DNA from 2 places in the Halomonas sp. MMSF_3323 genome. Region 2 is predicted to be linked to the other one. Evidence: predicted binding sites of a transcription regulator. Region 2 holds the regulator's gene; the other holds the start of a gene.

Region 1 (6,767 bases), on a different contig from region 2:
CAGTTCGCCGGCAGCAGGCGCTCGTCGTCTTCCAGGCGCACACCGACCACCTGGCCGTTTTCATCGCCGACGATCGCGGCCAACCGCGCCCCGGTCTTCAGATGGATGCCGCGGCCTTCGATTTCGCTTGCCAGCATGGTGCTGGCGGTGGCGTCCAGCTGCCGGTTCATCAGGCGCGGTGAGCGTTGCAGCACGCATACCTGCATGCCTCTGGCGGCGAGGCCGGCGGCGGCCTCCAGGCCCAGCAGGCCACCACCGACCACCACCGCCGCGCCGCCAGCCTTTGCTGCGTCGGCCAGGCGCGCCGCATCGTCCAGATCGCGAAAGCCCGACACGCCCGTCAGAGTGATGCCGGGGATCTGTGGCATGGCGCTGCGCGAACCCAGTGCCAGCACCAGGTGGTCGTAGGGGATCACCTCGCCGTCGTCGCACTCGACCAGGCGCCGGGTACGATCGATCCGCTCCACCCGCGCGCCCAGGCGCTGATCGACAGTGACGGCGGAGTCATGCGGCGGTGTCAGCGTCAATCCATCCTGCTCGACATCGCCGGCCAGCCAGCTCGACAGCAGAATGCGGTTGTAGGCCGCGTGCGGTTCGGCACCGATCACGGTGATGTGTCGTGGGGCACCACTCTGGGCCGCCAGGGTCTCGATCAATCGATGCGCGGCCATGCCGTTGCCGACGATCACCAGGTGGGGAAGACGTGCGTCGTCAGACCTCGTCGGCGAAGACGAGCCGGCCTGGGTCATTTCGGAACGGGACCTTGAGTCAGGCAGGCTAGAGGAACGGGGCCTGGAGTCAGAAGGTCCAGTGGAACGGGACCTGATGGAACGGGACATCGCATGGGCTCCAAAAACGCCAAAGACGTCTCTCACACCTCCGGCGTCGGAGGGTGAAGAGACGTCTTTGTCTAGTGTCGGTGCGATCGCCGTTGACCGCCGCCGGCATTCGCCGGCACTTGCTACAGGCTATCCAAGTTTCATGCCTGTTTTACGTTTTGTGCAGGTAAAACAGCCTGTTGGTGCAGGCCCTGGTGGCGGGCGTCAGCATCGGTCAGGCAGGGTTCAGGGCGTGTCGGCACCGTACTGGTGCGTGGCGGCGTCGTAATGCACAGCGCTGTAGCACTCCTCCAGGGTGGCGGTGTCGAGCTGTCGCCCGCGAGCCTCGAGCAGCGGCGACAACCGCTGGATCAGCCCCTCGAAGTCGGCCGTCAGGGGGCGCAGTCGCTCACCGATGCAGGGGTAGCCCGGGGCGGCTTCCAGCGGCAGCTCGTCGAGATGGCCTACGGCTTCATCGAGGTAGGGGGGCAGTGCCAGCCAGGCCAGGGTCTGGCGTCTGGCCTCAGGCGCCTTGTCCAGCCACAGGGCGGCGGCCTGGAGGGCGCGCAGCAGCGCGGACAGGGTATTCGGGTAGCGCCGCGCCCAGGAGGCCGTCACCCCCAGCACCTTCTCGGGATGCGCCGGCATCAGTTCCGCACCGCTGGCCACCACTCGACCCACCTGACGATGCTGGGCCAGGCTGCCCCAGGGCTCGCCGACGCAGAAGCCATCGATCTCGCCTTCGCGCAAGGCGTCCACCATGCGCGGGGGCGGCAGCGCGACCAGTTCGACCTCGCGGTCGACGTCGATGTCGCCGCGGGCCAGCCAGTCACGCAGCAACAGGTGCTGGCAGGAGTAGGGGTAGACCATGGCCAGGCGTGGCCGGGTGCCTTCTTTCAGCGAGGCCTTGAAGCGCCGGGCCAGTTCGCTGGCCGCGCCGAAGGCGCCGGGCTCCCCGCTGTCGACCGAAGCGCCGACCGCCTCGGCCAGGCGGCGAGACAGCACCAGCGTATTGCCCTGGCGGCTCAGCACCGCGGCGGCCAGGGTGTCACAAGGCGCGCGGGACAACCCCAGGCTCATGGCCAGCGGCATCGGCGCCAGCATCTGGGCGCCGTCAAGCAGGCCGGCGGCGACCTTGTCGCGCAGGGTGGACCAGGCGTTCTCGCGTGACAGGCTGACCTCGACTCCCTGGGCGGCGAAGAAGCCGCCTTCCCGGGCGATGATCAACAGCGCAGCATCCAGCAGCGGCACGAATCCCAGGGTCAGGCTGGCGAGCTCGGGTGGATGCGGCGCGCCAGTTCTGGACGTGCTGGCCGCGTCAGAAGACAGCGATGGACTCATGATCCCTTCTCCAGTGGCTTGAGGATGTCGATGACGTTCTGGGCGACCTGGGCGATGCGCTGGCCGCGGTCCATGGCCAGCTTGCGGAGCATGCGGTAGGCCTGTTCCTCATCGCAGCTCTGATGCTTCATCAACAGGCCCTTGGCCTGTTCGATGCGCTTGCGGTCGGCGAGCTGATTGCGTGCCTTGTCGAGGTCGCGGCGCATTCCCTGAAAGGCTTCGAAGCGGGCGATGGCGACATCGATGACCGCCTTGACGCGGTTGGCCGCCAGACCGTCCACCACATAGGCGCTGACGCCGGCCTTCACCGCTGCCTTGAGCGATTCGGGGTCGTGCTGGTCGGCGAAGAACACCACCGGTCGAGGGTTTTCCCGCTGCAGCAGCGCCATGCTTTCCAGGGTGTCCCGGTCAGGCGATTCCATGTCGATGATGACCACGTCGGGTTGATGCTGCTGCACCATGTCGTTGAGGCTGGCCGGGCTTGACAGTCGGCAGACCACCTGGTGTCCGTCCAGCGCAAGCGCCTCTTCGACCATGGCGGCGCGCACTATCTCGTCGTCGACCAGCAGGACCTTCAAGGTGTCGTGTTCGGGCATGGGCGTGGCTCGATGATGCTGTCGCTCGATAGAGCTCGAGTCGACGTGATGAGGGGTGCACCTTGGGTGCCTCTGCACCTGTCAGCGCAAAAGGCGTTCCATTTTCGATCTTGTCGTTTTCTGTCAGGGAGATAACCCCCTGCAAAGCCGCCACCGTGCCCCCGCAGATATGCCGGGCAGGCGCTCGCGCACCGAAAGGGTGCGTAAACGGTGGCCTCCATCGTTCGTTGTGGTGCGAGCCTGGGGTCTGTCAGACGTCTTATCGCCACCATCGCCTGGGCAAACGTCAGAAAAAAACGTCGTGGCTTCAATTGGCTGGCACCGGCATTCCACACTGCAGGGGGCGATTGTGGTGTTCTGGCACAGGGTTTGCTTTGGTTACTGGCAAAGCTAGTGCCGTTGTTGGTGCCATGGGCATCACTAAGCCGGGCCAGGAAGGGTCCCGACGCTGGTGGCGGGTGGGCCGGTCCGACAACTCGTCCGCAACGGGCGCTAGCACACACGAAATCCAGCGCGGGATTTCATCCGGCAACGACGCCCATCTCCTCGAGCCTCGCTCGACGGGATGGGCGTTGTGCGTTTGGGCCGCAGCAAGGCCCGACCGATCAAGGCCCGGCCGCTAGCGGAGCGATGATCTGCCGATGAGATGCCGACGATATGCCAAGGCAGCAAGATGGCCGACAGGAGAGCGCGATGACCCGGACGGATAGCGACAGCACGGAGATCGACAGCGGTGCAGGCGGCGAGGCCACAGGTACCACCTGTCCCTACTGCGGGGTCGGCTGCGGCGTCGAGCTTCGTCGCGATGGCGAGGCGGTTACCCTCAGGGGGGATCGGGATCACCCGGCCAACTTCGGTCGCCTGTGCGTCAAGGGCTCGGCCCTGGCGGAGACCCTTGGCGTTCAGGGGCGCTTGACGCGACCCAGGGTGGACGGTCGCGAGACCGACTGGGACAGCGCGCTGGACGCCGTCGCCGAGCGTCTGGGAGCGATTGCCGAGGGTAGCGGCCCACAGGCCATTGCCGGCTACCTGTCCGGGCAGCTATTGACCGAGGACTACTACGTCGCCAACAAGCTGTTCAAGGGATTTCTCGGGACACCGCACCTGGATACCAACTCGCGGCTGTGCATGGCGTCGGCGGTGGCAGCCTACAAGCGCACCCTGGGCGCCGACGCCGTCCCCTGCAACTACGAGGACCTGGAAGAGGCCGAACTGGTGGTGCTGGTGGGGTCCAATCTGGCCTGGAACCATCCGGTGCTGTATCAGCGGCTGCGTCTGGCCAAGACCCGCAATCCGCTGATGCGGGTCGTGGTCATCGATCCTCGGGTCACCGATAGCTGCGAGATCGCCGATCTGTACCTGGGGCTGCGTCCCGGCAGCGATGCTTTGCTGTTCAATGGCCTGCTGGCCTGGATGGCCCGTCGCCAACGGCTCGATGAGGTCTATCTGAAGCGCCATGTGGACGGCGCCGAAGAGACGATTGCCGCCGCCCTGGACGAGGCGTCGGACATCGAGGCGGTGGCGGCGGCCTGCGATCTCGACGCCGAGCGCCTCGAGACCTTCTACTACTGGTTTGCCACCCAGCTGCACGTGGTCACGCTTTACTCTCAGGGCGTGAACCAGTCGACCAGCGGCACCGACAAGTGCCAGGCCATCCTCAACTGCCACCTGGCCGGCGGCAAGATTGGCCTGCCCGGCGCCGGCCCCTTTTCCATCACCGGCCAGCCCAACGCCATGGGCGGGCGCGAGGTCGGTGGGCTGGCCAACCAGCTGGCCGCCCATATGGACTATCACACCCCGGGCGCCATCGAACGGCTGACCCGCTTCTGGTCGACCGAGGCGCTGGTGCCGACACTGCCCCGGGAGCCCGGCCACAAGGCGGTCGAACTGTTTCAGGCCGTCGAGCGCGGCGACATCCAGGCGCTGTGGATCATGGCCACCAACCCTCTGGTGAGCCTGCCGGATGCCGACCGGGTGCGCCGCGCCATCGAGCGCTGTCCGCTGGTGATCGTGTCGGAATGCATGGCCGACACCGACCTGGTGGAACTTGCCGATATCGTGTTGCCGGCCAGCGGCTGGTCGGAAAAGGACGGTACCGTCACCAACTCCGAGCGGCGTATCTCGCGCCAGCGCGGTCTCCTGCCGCCGCCGGGCGAGGCCCGCCACGACTGGTGGATCCTGTGCCGGGTGGCCGAGCGCCTGGGCTTCGGCGAGGCCTTCGCCTATGACCACCCCAGCGAGATCTTCGACGAGCATGCGCGCTTGTCGGGCCTCGACAACCAGGGACGGCGGGCCTTCGATATTTCCGGGCTGGCGGGGCTGTCCCGGGTCGAGTACGACGATCTCGCACCGATCCAGTGGCCGGTGACGGCAAGCGCACCACGAGGCACCGCGCGGCTGTTCGAAAACGGCCGCTTCTACACCGAGAGTGGCCGGGCACGGCTGTGGCCGGTGAGCGCGCGGGCGCCGCGCCAGGCGCCTGACGCCGACTATCCGCTGCGGCTGAATTCGGGGCGGGTGCGCGATCAGTGGCACACCATGACCCGTACCGCCAGGGCCAGCCGACTGATGAATCACCGCTCCGAGCCCTTCGTCGAGGTCCATCGGGATGACGCCGAGGCCCTGGGGCTGTGTGACCAGGGGCTCGCCAGGATCCGCTCGCGCAGCGGCGAGATGCGCGCCCGCGTCAGGGTCTCTGCCGCCCAGCGCCGTGGGGAAGTGTTCGTGCCCATCCACTGGACACCGCGCTTCAGTCACTCGCCGCTGGCGGGGAGCCTGTTCGCCCCGGACGTTGATCCGCTTTCTGGCCAGCCGGAGACCAAGCATGGCGCGGTGGCGGTCACGCCGCTGCAGCACGCCTGGGAGGCGACCCTGGTGGTTTCCCGGGCACTGGCCCAGCAGGGACCACCCGAGGGTTCGGGCCTGGCGGCCCGGGTGGTCGAGGGGACGAACTACTGGACGCGGGTCCCGCTGGCCTCGGCGGAGCGATGGCAACTGGCCGGTGAGCCGATCGAGCCAGGGGGTGTTGAGAAAGGGAGCGTCGAGAAAGCGGGCGTCGAACGCGACTGGCTCGACTGGGCCGCACGCCAGTTGCCGGGGGAGCTGGGCCCGGTGGCCCAGGACCCGGCCAGTGGTCGCTGGCGCCTGGCGGGGTTCGAGCAAGGACGCCTGTGCTGGTGGCTGATGGTTGGCCCGGTCAGCGAACTGCCGGGGCTTGGCTGGCTGTGCGAGCGCTTCGACGAGGCCGCACGTGGCGAGGCCATGGGTCAGCAGCATCGGCGGCGAGTGCTGGCGGCCTGTCATGACGGCGCCGCTGACCAGGGGCCGATCGTGTGCAGTTGCCATCAGGTGGGGCGCACCCCGATCCAGCGGGCGATTCGTGCCGGCGACGACAGCGTCGAGGCGCTCGGCGCGCGGCTGGCCTGTGGCACCCAGTGCGGCAGTTGTATTCCCGAATTGAAGAGTCTGGTGGAAGAGGAGAAGAGCCGTGGTCGCATCGAGCGTGCACAACCCCAGTCGGCCTAGAGACCGGCTGGGTCACCTTGTTGAAGCGGGGACGACGCCTTGGCTGGCACGTCGTCTGGACGGGTTGTCGATGCTGCTGGGGCGACTGGCAGGGCAAAGCCAGCATTGGGCCGACCGGCTGGCCTCCCGGTCCGCTGCCAGCGGCGCTGGCCATCGGTCAGGCGGCGCTGTTGGCCGGGTCGCGCTGGTGGGGGCGGGCAGCGGTGCGGGTGAACTGCTGACGCTCAAGGCGCTGGATCGGATCGAACACGCCGACGCGGTGGTCTACGACCGCCTGGTGGGGCCCGAGGTGCTGGCGATGATTCCGGCCGGTGTCGAGCGCCACTATGTCGGCAAGGCCAGGGGCCACCACAGCGTCGATCAGGCGCAGATCGGCACCCTGCTGGTGGCGCTGGCGCGCCAGGGCAAGGCGGTGGTGCGCCTCAAGGGCGGCGATCCGGGCATCTTCGGGCGCCTCGGGGAAGAACTCGACGCCCTCGACGAGGCC
Region 2 (10,000 bases):
CCCGCTCCAGCGCCCAGGGCGTCCAGGGCGAGCAGCGCATTCGCATGACCCTCGAGCCGGAAAGCCAAGGAAACTGATGAAGACTCTCCACGCTCGCCATCTGGCCAAGAGCTACAAGAAGCGTCGCGTCGTCCAGGACATCAGCCTGTCGATCGAGCAGGGCAGCATCGTCGGTCTGCTGGGCCCCAACGGGGCCGGCAAGACCACCTCCTTCTACATGATCGTCGGCCTGGTCAGAGCCGACGCCGGCAGCATCAGCATCGATGATCGGGACCTGAGCCGCGCGGCCATGCACCAGCGCGCGCTGGCCGGTATCGGCTACCTGCCTCAGGAGGCTTCGATCTTTCGCAAGCTGTCGGTGGCCGACAACATCATGGCGATCCTCGAGACCCGCAAGGACCTCGACCGCGAGGGCCGAGAAGCACGTCTCGAGCAACTCCTCGAGGACTTCCACGTCAGCCATATTCGCGACAACCCCGGCATGAGCCTGTCCGGCGGGGAGCGGCGCCGGGTCGAGATCGCCCGCGCCCTGGCCACCGAGCCGGCCTTTATCCTGCTCGATGAACCCTTCGCCGGGGTCGACCCGATCTCGGTGGGCGAGATCAAGTCCATCATTCGTCAACTCAAGGCCCGCGATATCGGCGTCCTGATCACCGATCACAACGTGCGCGAGACCCTCGATATCTGCGATCGTGCCTACATCGTCGGCGACGGCCAGATCATCGCCGAGGGCAGCGCCGAGTCCATCCTTGCCAACCAGCGCGTCAAGGAGGTCTACCTGGGCGAAAACTTCCGCCTTTAGACCGCAGGGCCGCCCGACAGCCGCAGTCGCCTCAAGCGGCCGCAACACTTGCCAGCATCAGCATCCAAGCGCCGGCCCCGAAAGGGTCGGCCTCACCTTGCACACAGGGCCTCCCTCGAAAGAAGCACCTCCCCCCTACCAAGTTGTTCCACATCGACCTTTTCACTCCCTCCCACAGGTCAAAAAACACCAACTTGGCAAGATGCTTGCATGTCTGATGACTCGTCGTTAGGGTAAAGCCTTTCGACAACACTGGTGGATCCCGACCCATGGCCCTCAAGGCGTCACTGCAGCTGCGCATCGGTACCCAGCTGACCATGACCCCGCAACTGCAACAGGCGATCGGCCTGCTGCAGCTTTCGACCCTGGACCTGCGCCAGGAGGTCCAGCAGGCGCTGGAGGCCAACCCCATGCTCGAACTCGAGGACGAGTTCGGCGAACAGCAGACCAGGGAAGCCGCGGAAGATGACTGGGCGGATCAGATTCCCTCGGAACTCAGTTTGGACAGCGACTGGTCCGACACCTACCAGGACCTGGGCACCACCCCCGCCGGCAGTGGCGAGGCGCCGGATTTCGAGCGCCAGGCAAGCTCCCAGTCACTGCACAGCCACCTGAGCTGGCAACTGGCGATGCTCGACGTCAGCGACCAGGAGCGCCTGATCGCCGAGAGCCTGCTCGACGCGGTCAACGCCGACGGCTATCTCGAGCAGACACTGGATGACATCGCCCAGGGGCTCGAGCAAGACGGTCGTCGCCCCCCTCCCCTCGCCGAGGTGGAGGCGGTGCTGGTTCGGCTGCAACAGTTCGAACCGACCGGAGTGTTCGCCCGCGACCTGCGCGAGTGTTTGATGCTGCAACTGGATAGCCTGCCTCGCGATACCGTCCTGCTGCCCCAGGCCGGACGACTGGTAAGACAGTTTCTCGAGGCACTGGCCAGCGGCGACCGACGTCTGCTGAAGCGCCGGCTAGGACTCGATGACGACCAACTCGACAGCGTCATCGAGCTGATCCGAAGCCTCGACCCACGTCCCGGCAGCCAGTTCGGTGACAGCGATAACGACTACGTCATACCCGACCTGGTGGTACGCCACACCGAAGAGGGCTGGCGCGTTGAACTCAACCCGGATGCAATGCCTCGACTGCGCATCCAGCCCGACTACGCTGCGCTGATTCGGCGCGCGGACAAGAGCCAGGACAACCAGTTCCTCAAGGACCACCTGCAGGAGGCGCGCTGGCTGATCAAGAGTCTGTCCAGCCGCAACGACACCTTGCTGAAGGTCGGCCGGGAAATCATGGTGCGTCAGATCGACTTCCTCGAGCAGGGAGAAGCGGCCATGAAACCGTTGGTGCTGGCCGATATCGCAGACAAGGTGGAGATGCACGAGTCCACCATCTCCCGCGTGACCACCCAGAAGTTCGTGCACACGCCTCGCGGCGTGTTCGAGTTGAAGTATTTTTTCTCGAGCCAGGTCGGCCAGGATGGCGACGCCCATTCCAGTACCGCCATCCGCGCCATGATCAAATCGTTGATTCAAAAGGAACCTGCCCGCAAACCTCTGTCGGACAGCAAACTGGTGGAATTGCTGGCGGAAGACGGCGTCAATGTCGCCAGACGCACCGTGGCAAAGTACCGGGAAGCCATGAATATTCCGTCTTCCAGCGAGCGCAAGCGACTGCGCTGAGGCCTTGCGCTGCGGCGTCGCTAGCCTAGTTATCGGGAAAGCGCAAGCACTTGAAATTTCGCATGACATCTGCGTCTTTCTGCGTAGCGTCGAGGGGGTTTGCAGGATCGGAAAAAGGGTTACAATCAAGCCACCACCCGAAAGAGCAAGGAGCCTGTCATGCAAGTCAACATCACCGGCCACCACGTCGAATTGACCGATCCCCTGCGTGACTACGTACAAGAGAAGCTCACCCGTGTGGAGCGCCACTACGACAACATCACCAACGTCCAGGTGACCCTCTCGGTGGAAAAGGAACGCCAGCTGGCCGCCTGCACCCTTCACGCCGCCGGTGCCGACCTGCATGCCGAAGCGCAGGACGGCGACATGTATGCCGCTATCGACGCCCTTGCCGACAAGCTGGACCGCCAGTTGGTCAAGCACAAGGAAAAATCCCAAGCCCGCGCCCAAGGCGCCGGAATTCGCTGACTCTCATGACATTGGAAGCCATTCTCCCTCCCGAGCGCACATTGTTCGATGTCCCGGGAGGCAGCAAGAAGAGGGTGCTGGAGTTTTTCAGCACCTTCATTGCGCAGAACACCCCGAGCCTGGACAGCCAGGAGGTCTTCAGTCGGCTGATCGGACGTGAGCGCCTGGGCAGTACCGGCATCGGCAATGGCGTCGCCATTCCGCATGCCCGCAACCCCCACTGCAAGGCGCCCATCTCCGGCTTCCTCAAACTCGCGGAACCTGTCGACTTCGATGCCATCGATGGTGAGCCCGTCGATCTGGTGTTCGTGCTGCTGGTACCGGAAGAGGCCGACGACGCCCATCTCGCCCTGCTCGGCCAGGTCGCCGGCGTCATGAACGACGCCGACACACGTCACCGTCTGCGCCACGCCAGCTCCCAGCGCGAGCTTCACGAGCGCCTGCAGGAAGCCATCCGCCAACAGGCGCCGGGGGACGACACTCCCTCCTGATCGCGGCCTTGCCTAGGCCATCAGCAATGGACGCCTGCCCAAGGAGACAGGACATGCAGCTCGTGATCATCAGTGGTCGCTCCGGCTCGGGAAAGTCCGTGGCCCTTCAGGCCCTGGAGGACCTGGGGTTCTACGCCATCGACAACCTTCCCGCGACCTTGCTGGGCGCCCTGGTGGACGAGCTGGAAAACGGTCATTCCCGCCGTATCGCCGTCAGCGTCGACGCCCGCAACCTGCCTGAGGCGCTGGAACGCTTCCCCGCCCAGCTGGCGTCCCTCAAGCAGAGTCCGATCGACTGCCAGGTGGTCTACCTGACCAGTGATGCGCGAATTCTGCTCGAGCGCTATTCCCACACGCGGCGCCGTCACCCCCTGACCCGTGATAGCGACATGACCCTGGCGGAAGCCATCGAGTCCGAGCAGAAGGCCCTTTCGGGTATTCGAGACCTGGCCGATCTGGTCATCGACAGCTCTCGCCTGTCGGTGCACGAACTGCGTTCGCGCATCGCCGAACAGGTCGCCGACCACCGCAGCGGCCAGTTGAGCCTGACCGTGGAGTCCTTCGGCTTCAAGCGTGGCGTGCCGCCGGATGCAGACATCGTGTTCGATGCCCGCTGTCTGCCCAACCCCTACTGGGAACCATCACTGCGTGATGCCAATGGCTGCGATCCCAGCGTCATCGACTTCCTCGAACGCTATCAGGACGTCGCCGACATGAAGCGCGATATCCTCGGCTGGGTGCGCACCTGGCTACCGCGCTATCAGCAAAGCCAGCGCAGCTACCTCACCGTGGCGGTGGGCTGCACCGGAGGACAGCATCGTTCGGTCTACCTGGCCGAGGGAATCGCCTCGGCCCTGGCCGACCAGCATCCCCGCGTCCGTCTACGCCACCGCGAACTCGGCCAGCAACGCCGACTGGACAGCGGAGGACTCTAGGCGTGGCCCGACGCACCCTGACCCTGACCAATCGTCGCGGCCTGCATGCACGCGCCGCGACTCGCCTGGTTACCTGCTGCCAACCCTTTGACGCCACCGTCACCGTCCACCATGGCAGCCGCTCGGGTGACGCCGCCAACATCATGTCGCTGCTGATGCTGGCCGCCCCCTGCGGAACGGAACTGACCCTGGAGGCCGAAGGCAAGGACGCGGACGCGGTGCTGGACGCTCTGGAGGCACTGTTCGACGCACGCTTCGACGAAGACGCCTGACGTCTTCCCTCTCCTTGTTTTGACCGCCACCCCCTGCCTGCCAAGGACGCCATGCAACTGATCCAGACCGGCAAGTACACCGAGGTCCACTACGATCCGGACCAGGACGCCTTCATCAAGACCTTCACGCCCAAGACCAGCGATCGCTGGCGCTACCGCCTGGGCATCCGGCGCTACCCCGGCCACAATTTTCGCTATGTCGCCGGCCGACTGGAGCGACTGGGTATCGCCACACCGAAAATCCTGTCGGCAGAGCGCTATCGCCTGGTCACCGCCAACGTGCACGGCATCGCGCTTAAAAAGCTGGTCCTCGACTCTCCGGAACTGCAGAACCGCTACCTGGACATTCTCGAAGCCTTGTACCGTGACCGTATCCACTGTCGTGGCCTGCACACCGAGAACTTCCTGGTCGTCGACGGAGAGGTAATCGCCATCGATCTGGATGCCTACAAGGCGCCGCGGATCTTCACCTATCCGCGCCGAGAGTTCATCGACTGCCTGAGTCGCTCGCTGAAAAACGACGAGGCGTTCCTGTTCGAGCGCTTTCTCGAACGTGTCGACGCCCAGCATCCCTGAGCCCGGCATCCCTAAGCCCAGCAACCCTGAGAAAGCACCGCTCCTCCTTGCGCCCTCGCCTGCCCCGCTCTACCCCGATTTTCCGGGTACGAGCGCTGGTGTTGGCGACGGCAGCAGCAGCGGTGGTAAACTTTTAACTCGTCACTCAGTTTACCACCAAGCGTCCTTCAGGAGCCGACATGACCTCTCCGGTGTGGCATCCCTACGCCCATCTCAAGACCCAGGCCCCTGCCCCCCGGGTAGTCGGCGGCCAGGGCACCCGCTTTACCCTGGACAGCGGCGAATCATTGCTCGACGCGACCTGCTCCTGGTGGTGCATGATCCACGGCTACGGACATCCACGGCTGGTCAAGGCGATTCAGGAGCAGGCTACCACGCTGTGTCACGTGATGCTTGGAGGACTGACCCACGATCCCGCCGACCAGCTCGCCCGGGAACTGGTTCGCGTCACGCCAGAGGGCCTCAACCACGTGTTCTTCTCCGACAGCGGCTCGGTGGGCATGGAGGTGGCGATGAAGATGGCGGTGCAGTACCACCATCTGCGCGGCCGCCCCAACAAGCACCGCATGCTGTCGCTGATGAAGGCCTACCACGGTGATACCGCCGGCTGCATGGCGGTGTGTGACCCCGAAGAGGGCATGCATTCGCTGTTTTCCGGCTTTCTTCCGAAGCACCATTTCGCCCCGGCGCCGACGGCACCCTATACGGCCACGCCAGAGCAGGTCGCCGCCGACCTCGACGCCTTGCGAGCGGTGCTGGAAGCCCACCACCACGAGATCGCCGCGCTGTTGATGGAGCCCCTGCTGCAGGCCGCCGGTGGCCTCAATATGACCTCTCCGGACTATCTGAAGGGTGCTCGCGCCTTGTGTGACGAGTTCGACGTGCTGTTGGTGTTCGACGAAGTGGCCACCGGCTTTGGCCGCACCGGGCGCATGTTCGCCGCCGACCATGCCGGTGTCAGTCCGGACATCATGGTGCTGTCCAAGGGGCTGACCGGCGGCTACCTTGGCCACGCGGCGACCCTGGCCAACGACCGTGTCCATGACACCTTTATCGGCGACAGTGAGCTTCACGCCTTTATGCACGGCCCGACCTTCATGGGCAATCCGCTGGCCTGTCGCGTGGCACTGGAAAGCCTCAGGGTCTTCGAGGAGGACGACTATCTGGGCCGTATCGCTCGGCTCAACGCCATCCTTGTGCAGGAACTCGCCGGCGACAGTGACCTGCGCGCCCACCCTGCGGTGGCCGACATCCGTGTGCTCGGCGCCACCGGCGTGATCGAGGTGCACGACAGTAAAGCGCTGAAAGGCGCCGCCGCCATCGCCCGTGAACAGGGCGTGTGGCTGAGGTCCTTCGGCAGATGGCTTTACACCATGCCTGCCTATATCACCTCGGATGACGAGATGCGCCAGATCATCAAGGCCATGAAGGCTCCTTTCACAGCAAACGCATAACTTTCACAGCAAACGCATAATTAGTGGGCAGGGTCGGCGCTGACTAGCTCTCTACCAGCCCGCCGGCCTATATCACCTCGGATGAGGAAATTCACCAGATCATCAAGGCCATGAAGGCGCCTTTCACAGCAAACGCATAACTTTCACAGCAAACGCATAATTAGTGGGCAGGGTCGGCGCTGACTAGCTCTCTACCAGCCCGCCGGCCTATATCACCTCGGATGACGAAATGCGCCAGATCATCACCGCAATGAAAGCGCCGTTTCTTTCTGCATAGTCAGGGTCGGCGCTGGCTGGCTCTCTACCAGGCGCTACCACGTTCTACCAGCCCCAGAACAGCAGCCACCAGGCGCCGATCACCGGCGCCTGGGCGGCGAGCATGGGCAGCATGGCCAGAAGTCGACGCGGGCCACTGGCGTAGCGTCCGAGGATGCCCCATCCAAGCCCCGCGCTTGCCAGTACGCCAAGCCCCAGCAACAGCGCCCTGGCGTCATTGGCCCAGTGGATCAGCAGGCCATCGCCTCGCAGCAGGGTCAGGGTGGTCATCGACAGGCCCAGGAAGACGCCGACCGCGGCCAGGGGTATCAGGGCGTAGGACAGGTGCCACAGTCGCTGCCAGCGCCAGCGGCCAAGCAGACGGTTGGTCAGCGACAGCGACAGCGAGACAAGCCCCCCCAGCACCAGGGTCGTGGCACCGATATAGCCCAGCAGCAGGGCTCCATCGAGCAGGGTGAAGACGTCGTTGTGTTCGGGATAGTGGGTCAGCAGCCACCAGGGTGCGCTGGTTTCCAGCGGCCATCCCCAACCGTGCTGATAGAGCCAGACAGCCGCCTGCTGCTTGGCGGCCACGAACCAGGGGCTCGCCGACCAGTGGAATGCCCCCACCGCGATGCCCAGCAGGCCGAACACCACCAGCACGAACTCCCACAGGGTCGCGGGTCGCTGAGGCGGTGGCGACACCACCTCGATGCCGGGCGCCCTGAGCTCGAGATGGATAGCATCCTTGTAGCCTGAACAACGCGAGCACAGATGGCAGTCACTGGCGCTGTCCAGCTGCTTCAGCGGGATCAGCACCGGGCAGTCCGGAGCCCGACTTCTTGACACCTCACGCCGGCGCTGGCGCCGTCCGTGTTCGGTCCACACCTCGGGGTCGGCGCGGTAGTGCAACGGCGCCAGCTTGGCCAACAGCGCAAAGACGCCGCTGACCGGACACAGATGGCGACACCAGACGCGCTTGCCCTTGCCGTAGACCAGACCGATCACGGCCGCCGCCAGGGTCGAGCCCCCCAGCACCAGCAGCGCGGCCTTGGGATACTGGTAGACGCTGACCAGCTGCCCATAGATCGTGGTCATGGCGAAGCCCACGAACGGCCAGCCACCCCAACGCATCCAGCGCGGTATCGCCCGGCCCATGCCGACACGGCTGGCTGCTTCCGTGATGGCACCCTCCGGACACATCATCCCGCACCATAGCCGCCCCGCCACCACCATGCTGACCATGACAAAGGGCCACCAGATACCCCAGAACACGAACTCGGCGAACACCGTGAGGTGATCGAGGATGCGTGCCTCATGGTTCGGCAGGGGCAACAAGGGCGGCACCAGCAGCAGCACGGCGTAGAACGCCACCACGGCCCACTGCAGTGTCAGAATCCAGCGCCGATGATGCTTCAGCCAGGCTCCCAGACGTGCCCAGCGTCGGGTCTTGCGGGCGCCTGGATGCCGATTCTCAGCCACGGTTGGCCGAGTCTCCTTGCCAGGCCCGCAGCGACGATCGCTGGCTTCTGGCATCACTGCTGGCGTCACTGTTGCAGTCCCTGTTGCCGTCACCGCCGCCGCCTCGTTCACGACACCGCTCCCTCGACGACGTTGTGCGACGGGCGCTGCCCGCCCACCCACCAGTAGACGAGGCCCCAATAGCACAGGTAGCCGAGCACCAGCGTCGAGGAAGGCCAGGCACGGTAACCGGCGATACTGGCCAATAGTCCGCCGACTCCCTGGCCATCATCCAGCCAGGCACTGGTGTCCCACAGCGGATCGATCCCGACCGGCAACCAGCCCAGATTCATCAGCCGCTCGAGCGCCGCTACCCACAGGCCCGCCGCCACCAGCAGCAGCAGGATCTCGCTGGCCCGGAAGAACCCGCGCCAGGCCAGTCGTCGCGAGGACCACTGCAGCATCACGAAGCAGGCAGCCGCCGTGACAAAGCCGAGACCTGCGGCCAGGGCGAAGGAGGTCAGTTGTCCGCCTCGCCACTGGGCCAGCCCCAGACCGTACAGAAACACCAGGGTCTCGGCGCCTTCCCGAGCCACCGCCAGGGCCACCAGGGTAGCGATGCCCCACAGCCGTGAGCGCGACAGACACAGCATGGCGTCACACTCCATGGAGCGTTTGAAGGAGGCACCGCGACGGCGCATCCACGCCACCATCTGCACGATCAACGCGGCGGCCAGCGCCGACATGGCGGTCTGAAACAGGGTCTGGGCGTCACCGGTCAACCAGCGCCCTACTCCCATCAGCACAGCACCGAGCACCACCGCCAGGGCGATACCCGCCGCGACACCGCCCCACAGCCAATTCAAGGCATCACGACGCCCCTCTCGGGCGAGCCAGGCGTAGACGAGGCCGACCACCAGGATGGCCTCCAGGCTCTCGCGCAGGACCACGATAAAGGCCGCTTCGTTCATGGGTGTGCCTCCTCGGAGGCTTCCCGAGCGATGATCACGCCCTGGGCATCGGGCAGGTGAAACTCGTCGAAGTAGTCGTAACGCCCCGGCTTCAGCGGGTGGACCACGACGAAGGAGTGAACGCCGGGACCCATCACCTTTTCCTGGCGAAGCCGGCGACTCTCGAATTCCACCGGCGTACTTCCGGCATTATGCAGTTCGATCTTGAACCGCTGCCCGGCGACGACCTCGAGTTCGACGGGATCAAGCCTGCCGTCAACAAGGGTCAACCGGTAGGTAGGCAGCGCTCCGGCTTCTGCCTGACCAGAGGTGGCGCACAGTGTCATCAGCGACAGCGCGACCAACGGCGCCGTGATCAGCGCGCCCGAGAGACGGGAACGACGTAGCAGCAACATGACCGCCTCCTCTCAGTAGCCGCCCTTCTTGCCCACGCCGGCGTAGACAAAGTCGTACTCGACGTCGAAGGGCGCATACCAGGGTGCCACGCCGGTTTCCTTGTCGATGTGACGCATCAGGTGCGGCGCTTCGATGTGGAAGCTCAGGTGATAGCGCCCCATGCCCTCGAGCGCCACATTGACACCATAGTGGGTGCCGTCGCTGGCGATCATCGGCATCAGGCTACCTTCGATCACA

What was found. Region 2 encodes sigma-54, which starts transcription at its own class of promoters, with help from an activator protein. Its sites were predicted from a motif close to TGGCACNNNNNTTGCTNT; they were not measured.
Region 1: RBB39_RS05255 (ANTAR domain-containing response regulator) is a predicted target of sigma-54. The motif match lies at 2,899-2,916, and genes of this name have one in related genera.

What each region holds. Positions count from the first base shown of each region.
Region 1 covers NZ_JASHIT010000007.1:142,041-148,807, forward strand. Annotated here, with positions in the region: gene RBB39_RS05245 (NAD(P)/FAD-dependent oxidoreductase) at 1-749, opposite strand, end outside; gene RBB39_RS05250 (CmpA/NrtA family ABC transporter substrate-binding protein) at 1,065-2,159, opposite strand; gene RBB39_RS05255 (ANTAR domain-containing response regulator) at 2,156-2,755, opposite strand; gene RBB39_RS05260 (nitrate reductase) at 3,449-6,280, shown strand; gene cobA (uroporphyrinogen-III C-methyltransferase) at 6,243-6,767, shown strand, end outside.
Region 2 covers NZ_JASHIT010000022.1:57,988-67,987, reverse strand. Annotated here, with positions in the region: gene lptA (lipopolysaccharide transport periplasmic protein LptA) at 1-77, shown strand, start outside; gene lptB (LPS export ABC transporter ATP-binding protein) at 77-802, shown strand; gene RBB39_RS12610 (RNA polymerase factor sigma-54) at 1,072-2,484, shown strand; gene hpf (ribosome hibernation-promoting factor, HPF/YfiA family) at 2,644-2,952, shown strand; gene ptsN (PTS IIA-like nitrogen regulatory protein PtsN) at 2,958-3,443, shown strand; gene rapZ (RNase adapter RapZ) at 3,497-4,378, shown strand; gene RBB39_RS12590 (HPr family phosphocarrier protein) at 4,381-4,650, shown strand; gene RBB39_RS12585 (hypothetical protein) at 4,702-5,226, shown strand; gene bioA (adenosylmethionine--8-amino-7-oxononanoate transaminase) at 5,406-6,680, shown strand; gene RBB39_RS12575 (4Fe-4S binding protein) at 7,002-8,417, opposite strand; gene RBB39_RS12570 (FTR1 family protein) at 8,525-9,367, opposite strand; gene RBB39_RS12565 (cupredoxin domain-containing protein) at 9,364-9,762, opposite strand; gene RBB39_RS12560 (iron transporter) at 9,775-10,000, opposite strand, start outside.